DNA from 2 places in the Staphylococcus sp. NRL 16/872 genome. Region 2 is predicted to be linked to the other one. Evidence: predicted binding sites of a transcription regulator. Region 2 holds the regulator's gene; the other holds the start of a gene.
What was found. Region 2 encodes LexA, which represses DNA repair genes until DNA is damaged. Its sites were predicted from a motif close to CGAACATATGTTCG; they were not measured.
Positions count from the first base shown of each region.

Region 1: the regulator LexA is predicted to act here: its motif matches at 8,572-8,585, upstream of MT340_RS01355 (YolD-like family protein).

Region 1 is NZ_CP119327.1:282,132-291,998, reverse strand. Features, by position in the region: gene MT340_RS01395 (SdpI family protein) at 155-487, shown strand; gene MT340_RS01390 (poly-gamma-glutamate hydrolase family protein) at 536-1,381, opposite strand; gene MT340_RS01385 (alpha/beta hydrolase) at 1,753-2,514, opposite strand; gene MT340_RS01380 (Crp/Fnr family transcriptional regulator) at 3,076-3,762, opposite strand; gene arcD (arginine-ornithine antiporter) at 3,802-5,232, opposite strand; gene arcA (arginine deiminase) at 5,271-6,506, opposite strand; gene MT340_RS01365 (arginine repressor) at 6,863-7,327, opposite strand; gene MT340_RS01360 (hypothetical protein) at 7,612-8,232, shown strand; gene MT340_RS01355 (YolD-like family protein) at 8,609-9,007, shown strand; gene isaB (immunodominant staphylococcal antigen IsaB family protein) at 9,281-9,802, opposite strand.
Region 2 is NZ_CP119327.1:1,508,995-1,518,861, reverse strand. Features, by position in the region: gene MT340_RS07610 (catalase) at 1-1,087, shown strand, start outside; gene rpmG (50S ribosomal protein L33) at 1,168-1,317, shown strand; gene rpsN (30S ribosomal protein S14) at 1,519-1,788, shown strand; gene guaC (GMP reductase) at 1,943-2,926, shown strand; gene MT340_RS07590 (CAP domain-containing protein) at 2,951-3,967, shown strand; gene lexA (transcriptional repressor LexA) at 4,196-4,819, opposite strand; gene sosA (DNA damage-induced cell division inhibitor SosA) at 4,962-5,195, shown strand; gene MT340_RS07575 (DUF896 domain-containing protein) at 5,478-5,720, shown strand; gene tkt (transketolase) at 5,820-7,808, shown strand; gene MT340_RS07565 (YneF family protein) at 7,991-8,233, shown strand; gene MT340_RS07560 (CcdC family protein) at 8,391-8,858, shown strand; gene sbcD (exonuclease subunit SbcD) at 8,977-9,867, shown strand, end outside.

The DNA of each region.
Region 1 (9,867 bases), 1.2 Mb from region 2:
CACCTTTAATACTCAGAGCAATTTTAAAATTTTTATCTATATACTGTTTATTAATTTTAAAATACCTCTAATTTATATTCAATTCAATATTAATAAAGATATAAAAATAATGTTATGCTTAAGAAAAAGTAAACAATTAAGAGGTGTTTACATAATGTTATTATTGCCACTAGCTATTATAATGGGCATTTTTGGATATCTCTTTAAACATTATCCGCCCGAAGAAAAAAATTTATTATATGGATATCGTACTAAAAAAGCATTAAAAAATGAGGCAAACTGGAAAAAAGCGCAAAGTTTATTTTCTAAATTTACTTTAAAGTACTTACCAATAATAATTGCGAGTGGAATTTTAGCTTTAATACTTGAAATTATTATTGGAATTTCTAATAGAAATAATCTTTTTTATATTTTACTAATCATAGAAGCTATTATTACAATATGGTATTTATTTATCATTTATTTTAAAGTAGAAAAAAGATTATAATTTTCCTGACTAACTCAAAAAAGACTACCATGCCGGTAGTCTTCTGCATTATCTATCTTTACCTGAATCGTCCACTTGTTTAATTGCTTTGTCTAATGCATCTGAGAATTTATACATCACTGGTGACCAATTTTTCTTATTTGCTCTAGATTTAGGCGACATATCTTCATTAATAAATAGTGATTTTCTAAACGCAGTCGTCAATTCTAATTGCACGCCTTTATCTTTAAAATCGCGATTCACAAAGTTTTGTTTCAAATCGCCACCAAGATAAGAAGGTGCGATTTTAACAGTAAAATGTTGTTTCAATAATTGTTGTTTAATCGCTTCTTTTAACTCCGTATCTAAACCACCTAAATAAATAACCGGTTTATCACCTTTCGCACCATGAATTGATACAGCAAAGTCTTTTGATTTCACCATATTAAGTAATGTCGGATCATTATAATGTGAAGAAGTCACATGAAACTTTTCAGGATTCTGTTGGTTTAAAACTGTGAACGAATAATAATCATAATGATTATGCTTCGCTACCATTTTTGTTAATTCGGTTGTTCCCTTTTCAATATTACCACCGTGAGGCGCGACAATGATGACATTACTACCTGTTTTCTTAATCTCTTTCTTCCAATCTACACCTTCCTTAGTATTCGCAAAGAGTTGCGTCATGGAACGAAAGTGATCTTTATGTGGAACCACCGGCTTAATTGGTGTAGGAGGTTCCAAATTGACAGTTGGCTCTTTCCCCTTCTCATTGTCATGATTAAGAGGATGAGGCAACTTGTGTTTCGTCTCCTCTTTATGTGGCACACCTTGATGACTGTCCTCTGTTGCTTCTGCTTGTTTATGGAAAAGGACGACCACTAACACTATCACCAATAAACTGATTATCATGATTACCCACTTCTTCAAAAACGAGAAATTGCGTGCATTTTTCATTCTCAAATTAAACATTTCCCTTCTACAATCAATAATTAAATTTGGACGATAGCCGTAAATTAAATGTCATACCCATCCATATCTTCATTATTTAATATAGAAAGTAATCGCCTATTTGAAATCATCCCTAAGTCCTATTATCTCAAAAGGTTGATGTAGAAATTGTAATTTATTTGTTAAGGAGAAATTAACTATGCCTCGCTAGTTGTAGTTGAATTAATATATTAACCCGTTACTTCTTATTATTTAGTCTATAACTTATTAAATAGATAAGTTTAACCCTCTAGTGTGAAGTTGTTTCACATTAGAGGGCTTGTTTTATAGTATTATTCTTCTACTAGCCATTCAATTGTGCGTTTAATCGCTTTATCCCAAAAATCATAATCATGGTCGCCAGGTCTTTCTTCATATTGATATTTAATACCTTTGTCATCTAAATATTTCATAAACTGTTGATTATCATCGTATAGGAAATCTTCGGTGCCACATTGAATCAATAGCTGCGGTAGGTCGACTCCCTTTTCAACCGCTTCATCTACTAAATGATATGTATCTAATTCTGTCCCTTTTACCGTTGTAGCTTGCCCAGTGATTGCTTGTGGTGAGAAATCTGTCCACTCAAGATCAATCAACCCTTGTGCCTCGAACACAGCTGACAATGGTGCTGCTTTTGAAAATAACTCACTCTGTGTCAAAGCAAATTTCATCGTGCCATAACCCCCCATTGAATGACCCGCTATGAAATTGTCTTCACGCTTCGTTGATAATGGAAAAACTTGATGCGCATAATTGAAAACTTCCAAAATATAATCATAATAACTATGGCCATACGCCATATTGGCATACCCACTATGGTCCGCATTCGGCATAATTACTGCCAATTGATGTTCTTCAGCGTAACGCTCAATACTAGTAAAACGTGTATAAGATGTCGCATCACTCGATAAACCATGTAATAATAATAACGTTTTTAACGGCTTCGCTGATTGTGAACGATTAAAAAAGCTATCATCCTCCGGAATAATCGCCACAAACGACTGATTCATCCCAATCGTCGGAGATTTATAATTAATAGTCATTAACGCCATGTTGCTCCTCATCCCTTCAAAATAAACTAGAGTATTATCACCATTTTACACTTTTTTACCCCTATTGATAATCTTAAAATTCCCCAAACAAAAAAGACGCTAGTGATAACACTAACGCCCAAAGTAGCAATTTAAGTTTATATAGGTTTTGGTAGATAAATATAAACTCATATACTTCCCATAATTTAGTAGCAGTAAAATATGAAAAGATTAGGTTGATTCTTGATGATCCTAAGTATTCACACACTTAAGTAATTAATCCTAAAATAAATAATGAAAACTGGTGAGGAGATTTGTAGACTAAAAGTTTAATATACACAACTACTCACACTCTTAAGTAAGTAGTTCTGAAGAGGGCCAACGAATGACGTTGTGTGACGCCCGAGGGAACAGTACAAGTTGAAGACCTTAGAAATTCCCACAGATTTATCTGTGAGGCATTTCTGGCTGAAACTGTACCCTGGGCAAGCATCACAACAGAATGAGTGATAGACCATCTAAGAACTACTAACAACTTAGGAGTAGTTAATTTCGTTAGAAATTATTAAGTACATCTATACGTTACTTCCGAACGAGCCAATCTTTGCCGTTCTTCAGCAACATCTTTTCCTCTTTCAACTCACTTATGATATGCCCAGTTGTTTCACGTGAAATCCCAGACAAATCACTCAAAAGTTGAATCGTCATCACTTGCTTAATCTCATAAAACTCCTCGTTATCATACCCAACGGAATGACACAAATAGTACAATACCTTCTCAACACGTTCCCTCGCTAACTTCGTCGTTAACGCCATCGTGTATTCCATTTGCAGACGTAATTCCGCATTTAACTTTTCAAAAAGTGTAATAAAAATATCCTCATGCGTCTTACATAAATATTCCAATAAATCTTTCGGTATACCGATAACATCACACTCCGTTAGCGCGGTACACATTTCACTCGACATTTCTTTGCGAAACAGTTGCGTCAGTGGCAGCAGTACCTCTTCCTTATACAGTGCACGTACCACATCACCTTCCGCATTAAATGTTTCACGCAAAACATTTCCCTCTAACAACAGATACACATGCGTAGGTTGATCCGAAGAATAATACAATACTTGACCCTTATTATAATGACGTAATAAACATTCTTCTTTATAAGATTGAATCACGCCTACTGGTATATTCAAATATGCAGCTAATTGTTTAAATGCTTGGTCTAATTCAGTTGCTTTATTTTTATTGGAAAATTGATGTTTAGTCATAACGCTACGCTCCTCAAATTTTCACTACACTTAGTTAGATTAGAATACTGACACGCTGCCCATAGCTAAGCGAATAACACCTATGATTGCAAGTATGATAATCACAGCGAATAGAATATACTCTACTTTCGTTAAGCGTTTCTTATTATTACGTTGCACAAAACTATAGACGAATAAACCTGGAATATACAACAACATTGTTAATAATAAGTAGTCGATCCCTGCTGCATACACAAGCCAAATCGCATAAATTGAAGCAATAATACCAATCGTCCATTGTTTTACTGTCGCGTGTCCTTTATGGTCAATTGTATATTTCAATTGATAGAAGGCACTAAACATGTAGGGTATTAAAATCGCACTTGATGCTAAAGAGAACGCAAATTGATAAGCGCTGTCAGTAAAGAGCATACTGATTAAGAATATTTGCACTAAAATGTTTGTAATCAATAGTGCGTTTACCGGTGCTTTGTTTTTATTTTCCTTAGCAAACCACTTAGGAAATAGACCATCTTTCGCGACGATAAATGGTAACTCACCAGCAAGTAATGTCCAACCTAACCATGCACCAAGCACAGAGATAATTAAGCCAATATTCACTAGCACTGAGCCCCAGTGGCCTACAATATGTTCAAGCACTTGAGCCATTGAAGGGTTCGCTAATTTAGAAATCTGATCTTGTTGGATCACACCTTGCGCTAAGACAGTCATTAAGAAATAAATGACTAATACAGAGACAAGACCGATAACTGTTGCTGTACCAACGTCTTTCTTCGTCTTAGCACGACTAGAAAAGACGACGGCCCCTTCAATACCAGTGAAGACCCATACAGTTACAAGCATCGTACTTTTTACTTGAGACATTGTGTCGCCCCAACTAAAGACACCTACGCCACCACTTGTCATGCCATAAAATCCTGCTTTAAAAGTCTCAAAATTGAAGACCACTAGCATACAAACGATAACTAAAAAGATAGGAATTAACTTAGCGACAGTCACAATACTGTTAATAAACGCCGCTGTCTCTACACCCCTAAGGATGAGGAAGTGCACGCCCCATAGTAAAATCGATGCGACGATAATACTTGGTAGCGTGTTCCCTCCTTTAAAAATCGGGAAGAAGTTACCTACTGCAGACATCAATAATGTCGCATATGCTACGTTACCAAGAAAGGCTGCAAACCAGTAACCCCATGCACTTGAGAAACCGATAAAGTCACCAAATCCTGCTTGTGCATAGCTGTAAATCCCACCATCTAAATCAGGACGTTCATTTGTTAAATTCTGAAAGACAAAGGCTAAGGAAATCATGCCTATTGCCGTAATAATCCATCCGATGATAATCGCTAGTCCACCGGCTTGGCCTCCCATATCAGAAATAATATTGAAGGCCCCACCACCAATCATCGAACCGATAACTAAACCAATCAGTGACGTTTTACCTAATTTATTTTCACCTGATTCACTCATACAGATTCTCCTCACATTTAGGAAATTTAGTCGTCTCCCTAAATATCTTCTCTAAATAATGGTTGGCTCATGCATCTTGGGCCCCCACGTCCACGTACTAACTCACTACCTGTGATTTCGATAACTTTAATTCCTTTATCACGTAATAATTGGTTAGATACATAGTTACGATCGTACGTTACAACTACACCTGGGCGAATGCATAATGTGTTTGAGCCATCGTTCCATTGTTCACGTGCACCATCAATGACGTCTCCATTACCTGTAGGAATAAATTCAATGCTGTCGACACCCAACACTTCTGCTAATGTTTCACGTAATTTACTTGAATGCGTAATTTTAATATCATCTTTCGCTTCATCATATTCAATTGTATAAATGTTCATATTATTTTCTTCTTTAAAGATAGCTGAATGCACTGTAAATTTGTCATAATCAATCATTGTGAATACTGTATCTAAGTGCATAAATGAACGACTATTTGGAATTTCAATCGCAATAACTTTCTTGAATGTTGTAGACTCATCTTTGAAAATGTTACGAGCTAAACGTTCGATAGCTTGTGCTGAAGTACGTTCAGAAATACCAATCGCTAATGCCTCTTTAGATAAGATTAACTCATCGCCACCTTCAATATTGAATGGTGAATTACGATCTAACCATACAGGCACATCTGCATCTTTAAAACGTGGATGATGTTTTAAAATATATGTGATGAAAAGTGATTCTCTACGACGTGCTCTCCAATACATACGGTTAATTGTCATTCCTCTACCTACAGATGCTTGAGGGTCACGAGTGAAGTATAAGTTTGGCATAGGGTCTAAGTAGAATGGATATTTATCATCTAAATATTCCACTAAATGCGTTGTTTCTAATTCAATTTCTTCTTTACGTACCCCAGCCATTATTTTGTCGATTAATTCTTGATCTGAGAACGTTTCAAAATACTTTTTAATTTCTTCTTCATGGCCTAAAATCGTTTTTTGAGATTCTGCTAAAATATCGTCAATAAATTGTTCACGTACCGCTTTATCTGCAATAGCTTCAGCAGCAAGCTTTTCTAAATAAACGACTTCCACGCCTTCATCTCTAAGCGCTTGCGCGAATTTATCATGCTCTTCTTGCGCTACTTTTAAATAAGGAATATCATCGAATAACAAACCGCTTAAGTGATCTGGCACTAAATTTTCTAATTCTTTACCAGGTCGTTTTAACAATACTGTTTTTAATTTACCGATTTCACTGTTTACTTGAATTGGTCCTTGAGTCATATTCATTTCCTCCTTTATTTATCTACAGCTAAAGTATAAAGCGCTTACAAATATTTTTATGTGATTTATTTCACATACCAAATGTCTATTACCTCATACTTTTTGGTTATCCAATACACTTTTTTGATTGAATATACAGTTTTACACGTTATTTATGATTAACTGTGCATATTTCATTCATTTACCTATGACTATTTACCCTGCAAAAGTTTTTTATTCAATATTTTGCATTTATAATCATTCCCATTTTTAAAGATATTTTTTGAAAATGAAAATATTAGAAATACTCATTTATCAGCATTTCATAAATAATTATAAAGAAGATTAATTAACAATACTACTATATATATTATGCATTAATTCGCATATTTATGATTAAATAATTTATAATGCACATAGTGTGCCATATCAGGCGACCCAGTCAGAACCATGAGTGTATCATTACCGCCTACCGTACCTAGCACTTCTTTTAATTCCATTTGATCAATAAAATAATTGATACATTGTGCAAATCCTGGTGACGTCTTAATTAATAAATAACTGTCTTGGATAATAATCTTTTGAATTTCAGCCTCATAGTAATGCTGCAATTTAGCTTTCGCATCTGTTTCACGTGTGTTATCTAACTTTTTATAAAACGATTGTTGCCCTGCTACAGGCATCTTAAAGATTTTTAATTCCTTTAAATCACGTGCAATTGTCGTAACACTATATCGCACACCAAAATGTTGCTCGATATAAACTGCAATATCTTCTTTTTTCTTAAAACGATTTTGCTTCACAACAGTTGTGATGAGATCTAGACGTTTACTTTTTTTCATGGTTATAAACTCCTCTAATCCCTGAGATTGAAGACAAACTCTTTCAATCCCTATACTTTTTCGACAAGCCCTCACCTTTAGCATGGCTTATACTTGTCTATCACTTCTAAGTTATCATCATTTTGCATACAATTGTTTATCCATTTCATGAACAATTATTCCAAATCTAGATTTATATAACAATTAACAAATTTTACACAAATTAAACGAAAGTAATATTGTAATCAAATAGTAATACTTTTCCAAAAGACCTACTATTTAAATTATATAAAGGAGATTTGACTATGCATAAATTTACTAAAATTACTTTGTCATCTGTTATTGCACTTGGAACTGTATTAGGAGTTGGATATTCAACTGAAGCAATTCATTCAAACGAAGCACATGCCACACAAAAACAATTATCAAATACTCAAATCGAAAATATCGTTAGACAATACTTTAAACAAAGTCACATTGAAACAGACAACAGTTTTGGTATTAAAGTAGCTAAAAACACTTCTCTTTTTACTGATTTACCTAAAGGTTATGTTCCTGTCGTATACGGAGAAAGAGGGGCTAATAGTTCAGCAGCAGTTTATGTTAATAAGACAACTGGTAAAATCATCGATCGCAATACTCACAATGTTGGTAACTATGATAAAAAACGACAACTTTCTAATGGTGAAATAATGAGTGTTGCGAAACAATACTTCAATAGCCATAAAATAGAAATTGAAAATAGCATGGGTCTTAAAGTGGATAAAAATGTATCACGATACAGCGATTTACCTAAAGGTTACGTCCCTGTCGTATATGCAGAACAAGGTGGCAATGGTGCATCAGTCATCTATGTCAATAAAACAACTGGTAAAGTGATCGATCACAATACGCATAATGTAGGTCATTACGGTAATAAAAAATAACATTAAATATGTGATTTACACACAATATTTATAGCATCAAAAAAACAAATCTAATGGAGACTAAATACTTAGTTTTATAAATTTATTAAAATTATGTGAAATTAAATTTCACAATTCAAACAATAATCTTTTTATATAAATTGTGTTATACTACCCATAGGAGTAATATCCTCATTAACTCCTTCACAAAAAGTTATATTATGTAATAGCTATCGGTCATAAGTTTACTTCCCCTTTGTTAAACTTATGACCTTATTTTTGTCTTTTCACATAATAATTCATTATATTTTATGAAATATATAAAATTTATTTATATTATAAGAACCCTCTTCAATTATACGAACTTATGTTCTATAATGATGATGAGGTGATGAAAATGATGCCAGAAGAATACAAACATGAAACAGATTATCGAAAAATTCCTAGAGAATACTTAGACCCTAATATCCCCCAAGGGCGCGGTATGGTTAAGTGGGCCCCCTTTGCGACAATGCCTGAACAATATGAGCGTTTACGTGAATTTATCGAAGAACAGAATAAAATTACTATGCCCTCACTGTCAGAAGATCAATTTGATACATTAAACCGACAATTAACGCAGAAATACACACAACATCAACTCGCAATGATTAGTTATTGGAGGAATGGTTATATTCATTCAATCGCTGCCTATATACGTCGTATTGATATGTTAAATCAATGTATTACCATTAGTAATGAAAATGGCTCCCAAACCATGAAACTTGAATTTGCCATTATTTGTAACGTTGAATAATCACTAAAGAAAAAACGGGGGCGGGACAGAAATCAAAATAATTTCGTCGTATCCCCAACTTGCTTTGTTTGTAGACTTTCTTTTCGAAAGTCTCTATGTTGGGGCCTCGCCCGCCAGGCAAGGATAACTAGAATTGAAAAAAGCTTGATATAAGCGCATTTTCAATTCAGTTAGCTACTGCCAAAATGTGAAATGAGCTTGTGACACTTAACAATGTCCCATGCTCATTTTCTTTATTGTTAGCTATTCATTTTTTACTTTTCAAAATAATAATTATTTACTAGTTGTGAAACCAGCATAACTAATATCTGCCTCTACCACACGCCCATGATTTACAACAAATGTAGTAGCTAAGCCCTTTTGTACAGGTCTGTATTCAAACATACCACTTGTTTTATCATTCGTGTTTCCACTGACTTTCTTCAAATCTTTACCGTATGCTTTATTAAGTTGGTTTAATGTTAAGTCCCCTTTAACTGTAAATTGAACTTTATTTGCTTTCTTACCGTCTTTAGTTACACCCGTAAATTTTTGATTATACTTTTCAACCACTTTCGTATCTTTAGTTGGCGCAAGTGTAATTCCACTAAATTTCACATTGTCATGTTTAACAGCGTTTACAAAGTTTTTGTCAGTTAAAAATTTAGCATCTTTATCGATGTAACCATTATAAGAATAATGTGGTTTAACTGCAGCATGTGCCGTTTGTTGAACTGGTAACACCGTTGCACTAACGCCTAAAAGTGTTCCAAATGCTAGAGTTGTTGAAGCAATAGTTTTTACTATTTTATTCATGATAGTCCTTCTTTCTGTATTGGATTAATAATACCTCTTTATTATTACACAATGCTCATCCACAC
Region 2 (9,867 bases):
TCGTGCCGTTAAACGTGACCCACGAACTAATATGAGAAGTCCACAAAATAACTGGGATTTCTGGACAGGCGTGCCAGAATCACTACATCAAGTTACAATCTTAATGTCAGATAGAGGTATGCCTAAAGGTTTCCGTAACATGCACGGATTTGGTTCACATACTTATTCAATGTACAATGATAAAGGTGAACGTGTATGGGTGAAATATCATTTTAGAACTCAACAAGGTATTGAAAATTATACAGATGATGAAGCAGCTGAAATTGTAGGAATGGACAGAGACTCTTCTCAACGCGATTTATATAATGCGATTGAACGAGGAGATTATCCTAAATGGAAAATGTATATCCAAGTGATGACTGAGGAACAAGCTAAAAATCATCCCGATAATCCATTTGACTTAACTAAAGTGTGGTATAAAGGAGATTATCCTTTAATTGAGGTAGGGGAATTTGAATTAAATCGTAACCCTGAAAATTACTTTATGGAAGTAGAGCAGGCTGCATTTGCTCCTACAAACATTATACCTGGTTTAGACTTCTCACCTGATAAAATGTTGCAAGGCCGTTTATTCTCATATGGGGACGCACAGCGTTATAGATTAGGTGTTAACCACTGGCAAATCCCGGTTAACCAACCTAAAGGAGTAGGTGTAGAAAACTTATGTCCATTTAGTCGTGATGGCCAAATGAGATTCCTTGATGGTAACCAAGGTGGTGGTCCTCATTATTATCCAAATAATCAAGGTGTATATGATTCACAACCAGAATATAAAAAGCCACCATTCCCTGTAGATGGAGATGGTTATGAATATAATTATCGTCAAGATGATGATAATTACTTCGAACAACCAGGTAAGTTATTCCGTTTACAATCAGATGCAGCTAAAGAGAGAATCTTTAAAAATACAGCCAATGCAATGGATGGAGTAACAGAAGATGTTAAACGCAGACATATTCGTCATTGCTATAAAGCAGATCCAGAATATGGTAGAGGCGTTGCCAAAGCATTAGACATTGATATTAATGATATTGACTTAGAAACAACAGAAGATGAAACATATGAAAACTTCAAACAAGATTTTTAATATTAATTGCGCATAATGTGTACTTATGATATAATTTTAAATCGTAAGAATTCCTAATTGGACAAGAAAGGATGTTAACTATGCGCGTTAATGTAACATTAGCTTGCACAGAATGTGGCGATCGTAACTATATTACGACTAAAAATAAACGTAACAATCCTGAGCGTATTGAAATGATGAAATATTGCCCAAGATTAAATAAACACACGCTACATCGTGAGACTAAATAATCCCTTATCTTTTAAATACGACATTTTAAGATAATGTATTAAAAAGCTCAAATATTTTATTTAGCTAAGACTGTTGACAAAGTTAGAAAAATTTTGTCAGCAGTTTTTTTATTCAATCTTTTGTAATTTACTTGCAAATAATAAGAGATATGCTAATATATAAAACGTAATTATTACGATTTATAAAAGGAGATATCATTTATGGCTAAAAAATCAAAGATTGCAAAAGAAATAAAAAGAGAAAAATTAGTGAATCAATATTATGAATTAAGAAAAGAATTAAAAGCTAAAGGTGATTATGAAGCTTTAAGAAAATTACCAAGAGATTCATCACCGACACGTTTAACAAGAAGATGTAAAGTGACAGGTAGACCTAGAGGAGTATTAAGAAAGTTTGAAATGTCTCGTATTGCATTTAGAGAACATGCACATAAAGGACAAATTCCGGGTGTAAAAAAATCAAGTTGGTAATTATTTTAAAAAGTACTACTTTAGTCCATTTACAATACATTTAAAAGGTTGTAAAGTATATAAGGGTGAAAATTATGAATGATTTTTGTAAATGTTTTGTAAATTGTTCGTATTTTCAATGTTAAACTAATTTGTATAGGGGCTATAAAATAAAATGAAAATTTTTGATTATGAAGATATCCAATTAATTCCAAATAAATGTATTGTAGAAAGCAGATCAGAATGTGACACAACGGTTCAATTTGGACCAAAGACTTTTAAATTACCTGTTGTACCAGCAAATATGCAAACAGTTATGAACGAAGAACTTGCAGAATGGTTTGCAGAAAATGATTATTTTTATATCATGCATCGTTTTGATGAAGCGGGGCGTATTCAATTTATCGAAAAAATGCAAGGTAAAGGATTATTTGCTTCAATTTCTGTAGGTGTTAAAAAAAATGAATTTCAATTTGTTGAAGCATTAGCTGAAAAAGAATTAGTTCCAGAATATATTACTATTGATATAGCGCATGGACACTCAGATTCAGTGATTAATATGATTAAACATATTAAAAAACATTTACCTGATTCATTTGTTATTGCAGGTAACGTGGGAACTCCTGAAGGTGTAAGAGAATTAGAAAATGCTGGCGCAGATGCTACAAAAGTAGGTATTGGACCTGGAAGAGTTTGTATTACAAAAATTAAAACAGGATTTGGTACAGGTGGTTGGCAATTAGCTGCATTAAATATTTGTAGTAAAGCTGCTCGCAAACCAATTATTGCTGATGGTGGTATTAGAACACATGGTGACATTGCTAAATCTATTAGATTTGGTGCAAGCATGGTAATGATTGGATCACTATTTGCAGCTCATGAAGAATCTCCAGGTGAAACTGTTGAATTAGAAGGTAAACGTTATAAAGAATATTTTGGTAGTGCTTCTGAATTTCAAAAAGGTGAACACAAAAATGTTGAAGGTAAAAAAATGTTTGTAGAACATAAAGGTTCATTAAAAGATACATTAGTTGAAATGCAACAAGACCTCCAAAGTTCAATTTCATATGCTGGTGGTAAAGATTTAAAGTCATTAACAACAGTAGATTATGTGATTGTAAGAAATTCAATCTTCAATGGGGATAGCGATAGAGGTTAATTATTAAAGTGGCAGGTGTGACTTATTAAAAAGTTTCTTTTATTTTCATTATTATTGTTGTTCGTTATTCTATTAGTGCCACTTAATGAAAGCCAACCACTCATTCATTTACAAAATAACGTTAAAGCAAAAGTTCATAGTTGGATGAATGGGGACGCTAGTGTTAAAAATAATTCGTTAAAAGTTCCGAAAGATCAGGAATTTGCAATTAACAATATACAATTAAACACTTCGAAAAATAAAGTTGAACGTCAATTAGGTAAGCCTAAACGAGTGTCTACAAATGAATATGGGTTAAAATGGTTTACTTATTATGATGGTAATTATAATAACTTTGTCATGGTAAGTTATATTGATAATAAAGTTAATGCACTATATAGTAATCAAAATATTATTACGTCAAAATCGAAAATAAAGTATAATACGCCTAAAGATGTTGTTGAAAAGCGGTTGGGTGAACCGATAAACGAAATAGTTAAAGGTAGATATCGTTTTGAAGTGAAAAATGATGAATACGATGTCTTCCATCAAGACCATGTTTATTCAACTGTCTTTTATGATAAACATAATAATAATGGTGTAACAGCACTATTACAAGTAAGTGAGGCAATGGAAAACCGATTGTCCCAACAATACGGTGCGCCTTCTTCCACTTTAGAAAAAAGTTATGAATATCAAAATTATGATTTTGTAAATGCCGAACGTAAACAACATGGCTTAAATACGCTAAGTTATTCAGACAGTGTTTCTCATACAGCAAGAAAACATAGTGAAGATATGGCTAAGAATAATTACTTTGATCATACCGATTTACAAGGAAATTCGCCTTTTGATCGTTTGCATGAAGATGGTATTACATTTGATGCAGCTGGAGAAAATTTAGCGTACGGTCAAACAAGTAGTATCTTTGCGCACGAAGGGCTGATGAATTCTTTAGGTCATCGTAAAAATATACTCAACACCAATTTTACTACGTTAGGTGTTGGAGTAGATTTCAATAATGATCGTCAACCATATTGGACTGAAAATTATACAGGATAATGGTTTAAATATACAATGTTTGGGGTATCTTTTTATTGATAAGGAAGTTGATATTATGACAACTAATACTCAAAATAAAAAAGACATTCTTGATAAAGTAAAAGATATTTTAAACAAAAAAGAATCAGTTAAACAAAAGAACTAGAGCTAGCTTAAAGCTAGCTCTAGTTCTTTACTTTATATATATATATATAAGAGAGATAGTTAACTTAAGAAAACAAGTGCTACTTATAATTCTCTATAAAGACCTATTACTTTACCGATAACAGTGACGTTATCTAAATATATAGGATTCATAGTGCTGTTTTCTGGTTGTAATCTATAACGATTTTTTTCTTTATAGAAACGTTTTACAGTAGCTTCATCATCTTCAGTCATTGCTACAATTATATCTCCATTTTCTGCAATTGTTTGGCTTCTAACGATGACTTTGTCTCCATCTAAGATGCCAGCTTCAATCATACTTTCACCAATGACATTTAAAATAAAGATATCACTGTTATGAGTAGATGTTAAATGCTCAGGTAATGGAAAATATTCTTCAATATTTTCTACAGCAGTGATAGGTACGCCAGCTGTAACTTTACCAATTACTGGAACATATATTGTTTCTTCCATGTTAATAGAACCATTTGATTGTTCACTTACAATTTCAATTGCTCTCGGTTTAGTCGGATCTCGTTTAATATATCCTTTTTCTTCTAATCTTGATAAGTGACCATGAACGGTAGAACTGGAAGCTAAACCGACAGCTTCTCCGATTTCACGAACACTTGGTGGATATCCTTTGACTTGAACTACATGTTTAATGTAATCATATATTTCACTTTGTCTTTTTGTTAATTCTCTCATATATAGGCACTCCCTATGTTTATTTAATGTTATTATAGCATTATTTTTTCTTTAAAACAAACATTTGTTCGTTTTTGTATTGACTAGGAACGTCTGTTCTGTTAAAGTATAAATACAAACAAACGTTCTAGGAGTGTAATCAATGATTAATAAATATACTAGTAATTTTATAAGCAATGTTGTTGTAATTATGGTTTCTTGCATAGTTTTTCTAGTTTTCTTCATTAGTTTATATCATAGCTCACAAACGGAACAAACGTACGAAATTACAGACCATACTATTTCTAAAAAAGCTATGTTAAATAGTGACGATAAGAACATAAAAGATGAAAATACAGAACAAACAGATTACAAAGTGTTCGCATTAGTTCAATAAAATTTCAAAATGTTGGCTGATGTTATATATATAAATTTTCAAAGCATAAATTTCTCATCCAATTCGACGAGGTATTTATGCTTTTTATTTTAAGAAAGTATTCAATGTGAAAAAGAATGTTGAAAGAGTATTAATATTTATCCTATGAGATATGTAACTTAAGGTTTTGGTAACTTGTTAAAATAGAAATAGCTTTTCAAAAACTTTTTTAACCTACATTTTTTTGTTATATTTTATAAAGTAATTATTAAAAATATTATATTTGAAGAGAGAGTGATTGCCTTGACTAAAGACAATTTAAATATAGATAGAATTAATGAATTAGCTAAAAAGAAGAAAGAACAAGGATTGACTGAAGCTGAAGCAAAGGAACAGTCTAAATTACGCAAAGCTTATTTAGAATCATTTAGAAAAGGATTTAAGCAACAAATTGAAAGTACTAAAGTAATAGACCCAGAAGGAAACGACGTAACACCAGAAAAATTGAAAAAAATTCAAGAAGAAAACAAAAATCACAAAGGCTAAATTATAAGGCCTAAACCCCTAAGCTTAATTCCTTATCAAAAACAATATATTTAAGTTATAATATAACAAAGATTATTTAGTAGAAGGGAAGTATTATAGATGTTTAACGAGAAAGACCAATTAGCCATTGATACTATTCGTGCTCTAAGTATTGATGCAATTGAACAAGCAAATTCTGGGCACCCAGGTCTACCTATGGGAGCAGCTCCAATGGCTTATACTTTATGGACACGCCACTTAAACTTCAATCCACAATCAAAAGACTATTTTAATAGAGATCGCTTCATTCTTTCAGCAGGACATGGTTCGGCTTTACTTTATAGTCTGCTTCATGTGTCAGGAAGTTTAGAATTAGAGGAACTTAAACAGTTCAGACAATGGGGTTCAAAAACACCTGGTCATCCAGAATTCAGACATACGGATGGCGTAGAAGTTACAACTGGTCCTTTAGGCCAAGGTTTAGCTATGTCAGTAGGTATGGCCTTAGCAGAAGATCATTTAGCCGGTAAATTTAATAAAGAAGATATCGATATCGTTGATCATTACACATACGTATTAGCTTCTGATGGTGACTTAATGGAAGGTATCTCTCATGAAGCTGCTTCTTTCGCTGGTCACAATCAATTAGATAAATTAATTGTGTTATATGATTCAAATGATATTTCTCTTGATGGCGAATTAAATAAATCATTCTCGGAAGATACTAAAAAACGTTTCGAAAGTTATGGATGGAATCATATCTTAGTTAAAGAAGGCAATGATTTAGAAGAAATTGATAATGCTATTACTAAAGCTAAGTCTCAAAAAGGCCCTACAATTATTGAAGTTAAAACAATTATTGGTTTCGGTGCGCCAAATGTAAGTGGTACTAACGGTGTTCACGGTGCGCCATTAGGTGAAGATGAAAGAAAATTAACATTTGAAGCTTATGGTTTAGATCCTGATAAACGCTTCTATGTGCCAGAAGAAGTATATGAAATTTTCCAAAAAACTATGTTAAAACGTGCTAATGAAAATGAAGATGCTTGGAAAGAAAAATTAGAAGAATATTCTAATAAATATCCAGAATTAGCTGAAGAATTTAAATTAGCGATTAGTGGTAAATTACCTAAAAACTATAAAGATGAGTTACCTAAATTTGATAGCGACCATAATGCTGCAACTCGTGCTGATTCAGGAGAAGTTATCCAAGCTTTAAGTAAATCAGTGCCTTCATTCTTCGGTGGTTCTGCTGACTTAGCTGGTTCTAACAAATCTAATGTTAAAGAAGCTACAGATTATGATCGTAACACACCTGAAGGCAAAAACGTTTGGTTTGGTGTGAGAGAATTTGCAATGGGCGCAGCAGTTAATGGTATGGCAGCTCATGGTGGTCTTCACCCATACGCTGCAACCTTCTTCGTATTCAGTGATTACTTAAAACCTGCACTTCGTTTATCAGCAATTATGGGACTTAATTCAACATTTATCTTTACACACGATTCAATTGCAGTTGGTGAAGATGGTCCCACTCATGAACCAATTGAACAATTAGCTGGTTTAAGAGCGATTCCAAATATGAATGTTATCCGTCCAGCTGATGGCAATGAAACAAGAGTAGCTTGGGAAGTTGCTTTAGAATCTGAACAAACACCAACATCATTAGTATTAACTCGTCAAAATCTTCCTTATTTAGATGTAGATGAAGCTACCGTTGAAGAAGGTGTTCGTAAAGGTGCTTATACAGTTTATGAAACTGAAACTAAACCAGAATACCTACTATTAGCTACTGGTTCAGAAGTGAGCTTAGCTATTGAAGCGGCTAAAGATCTTGATAAACAAGGCAAAGGTGTAAGAGTAGTCTCTATGCCAAACTGGTTAGCATTTGAACAACAAAGCGATGAATATAAAGAATCAGTCATTCCTAAAGACATTACTAAACGTGTTGCTATTGAAATGGCTTCACCACTTGGTTGGCATAAATACGTCGGTACTGAAGGTAAAGTTATCGGTATTGATGGATTTGGCGCAAGTGCCCCTGGTGATTTAGTAGTAGAAAAATATGGATTTACTAAAGAAAATATTTTAAATCAAATTAGAACATTCTAAATCATTACCTTTGCTTAAAGGAAGGCTTTCAACGCGAAAGTCTTCTTTTTTATAAAATTTTAGGTATCAAAGTAATGCATTAATTTGTTATCATAATAAATGTGTTTTTATTCTTAAACTAGCTATTGAAAATAAGATAGTTATTTAGTAAAATTCAGTAGGTATAGAAAGTGGGTGAAACAATGGCAACTTGGTTAGCGATAATATTAATCATTTTAGCGCTTATCATCGGACTTGTTGGTGGTTTCTTCTTAGCAAGAAAATATATGATGGATTATTTGAAAAAAAACCCACCTATTAATGAAGAAATGTTACGTATGATGATGATGCAAATGGGACAAAAACCATCTCAAAAGAAAATTAATCAAATGATGACTATGATGAACAAAAACATGGATCAAAACATGAAAGGTTCAAAAAAATAATTTTTAAGAAGGATTGTGCCGTTAAAAGGTTTACAATCCTTTATTTTTGATGTAAAACAATTTTAGGATTATTAATGATCTAGCAATTTAAGTTGAAATTTAGCTATTGAAAATAATTTTTGGAAGTATTAGTTTATGAATATAAGAAGGTGTAATTTTGGCATATTTAATTTTTTCAGTAGTATTTGCATTATTTATGGGGATTGTTGTTATTTTCATACGTATGAAAGCTCAAAAATTCCCGGTTAATGAGAAAAAAATTATCTTACCACCGTTTTTTATGGCAACGGGTGCTTTAATGTATGTCATTCCATACTTTAGATTAACTGGTGCAGAAATCATTGAATCTATCATCTTAGGCGTTATTTTTTCATCTGTACTAATTTGGACGAGCCATTTTGAGGTTCATGGAACTGAAATTTATATGAAAAGATCTAAAGCTTTTCCAATCATTTTAATTTCATTATTAATTATTCGTACAGTGATTAAAATATTTATTAGTAGCTCAATTGATCCTGGTGAAATCGGGGGGATGTTCTTTTTATTAGCATTCAGTATGATTGTACCGTGGAGAATAGCTATGTTATACAAATTTAAAAAGTTAAAAAAATCTTTAGTTTTATAGATTTTGTGGAAGTGGTACAGAAATGATTTTAGTTTCTGTATCGCTTCTTTTTTCATTTGAATTGAGGAAAAAGAATGTGTATAATTTATACGAACAAACGTTCTTAAGGGGGATTTCTATGAAGATAATACATACAGGAGATTGGCACTTAGGAAAGATTCTAAATGGCAAGCAATTTTTAGAAGATCAAGAATACATATTAAATCAGTTAATAAATAAGATTAATGAAGAAAATCCAGATGTTTTTATAATTTCTGGTGATATTTACGATACAACATACCCAAGTAAGGAAACAATTAAATTATTCGAAAAAACACTTAGTACGATAAATATAAAAATGAATATTCCCACTATTATTACAAATGGCAACCACGATGGGAAAGAACGCTTAAATTATGGTTCTACTTGGTTTCAACATTCAAACCTATACATACGCACTAAATTAGAGGATATGAATTATCCTATTACAATTAATGGTGTTAATTTTTATACATTACCTTTTGCGACGGTAAGTGAGATTAAAGTATTTTTTGAAGATGATTCAATTGAATCATATGAACAAGCAACTCAAAGATGTATTGCGTATATTTCTGAAACTATGAATAAAGATGAAGTTAATGTTTTAATTGCACATCTCACAATTAATGGAGGAAAAACGTCTGATTCTGAAAGACCACTTACAATTGGTACAGTTGAAAGTGTAGATAAAGCATCTTTCAACATTTTTGACAAAGTATTATTAGGCCATTTACATCATCCATTTAGTATTGAAGATAATGTGATTAGTTATAGTGGTTCATTATTGCAATATTCATTCTCAGAAAGTAACCAACCAAAAGGTTATAAGCGACTTGTAATTAATTCTAAAGAAGATATTACTAATCAGTTTATACAGCTTAAACCTTTGCGAGAATTGGAAGTGATCGAAGGTGAATACGAGGATGTTATACAAGGTAACGTGAAAATGAAGAATAAAGAAAATTATTTTCATTTTAAATTGAGAAATATG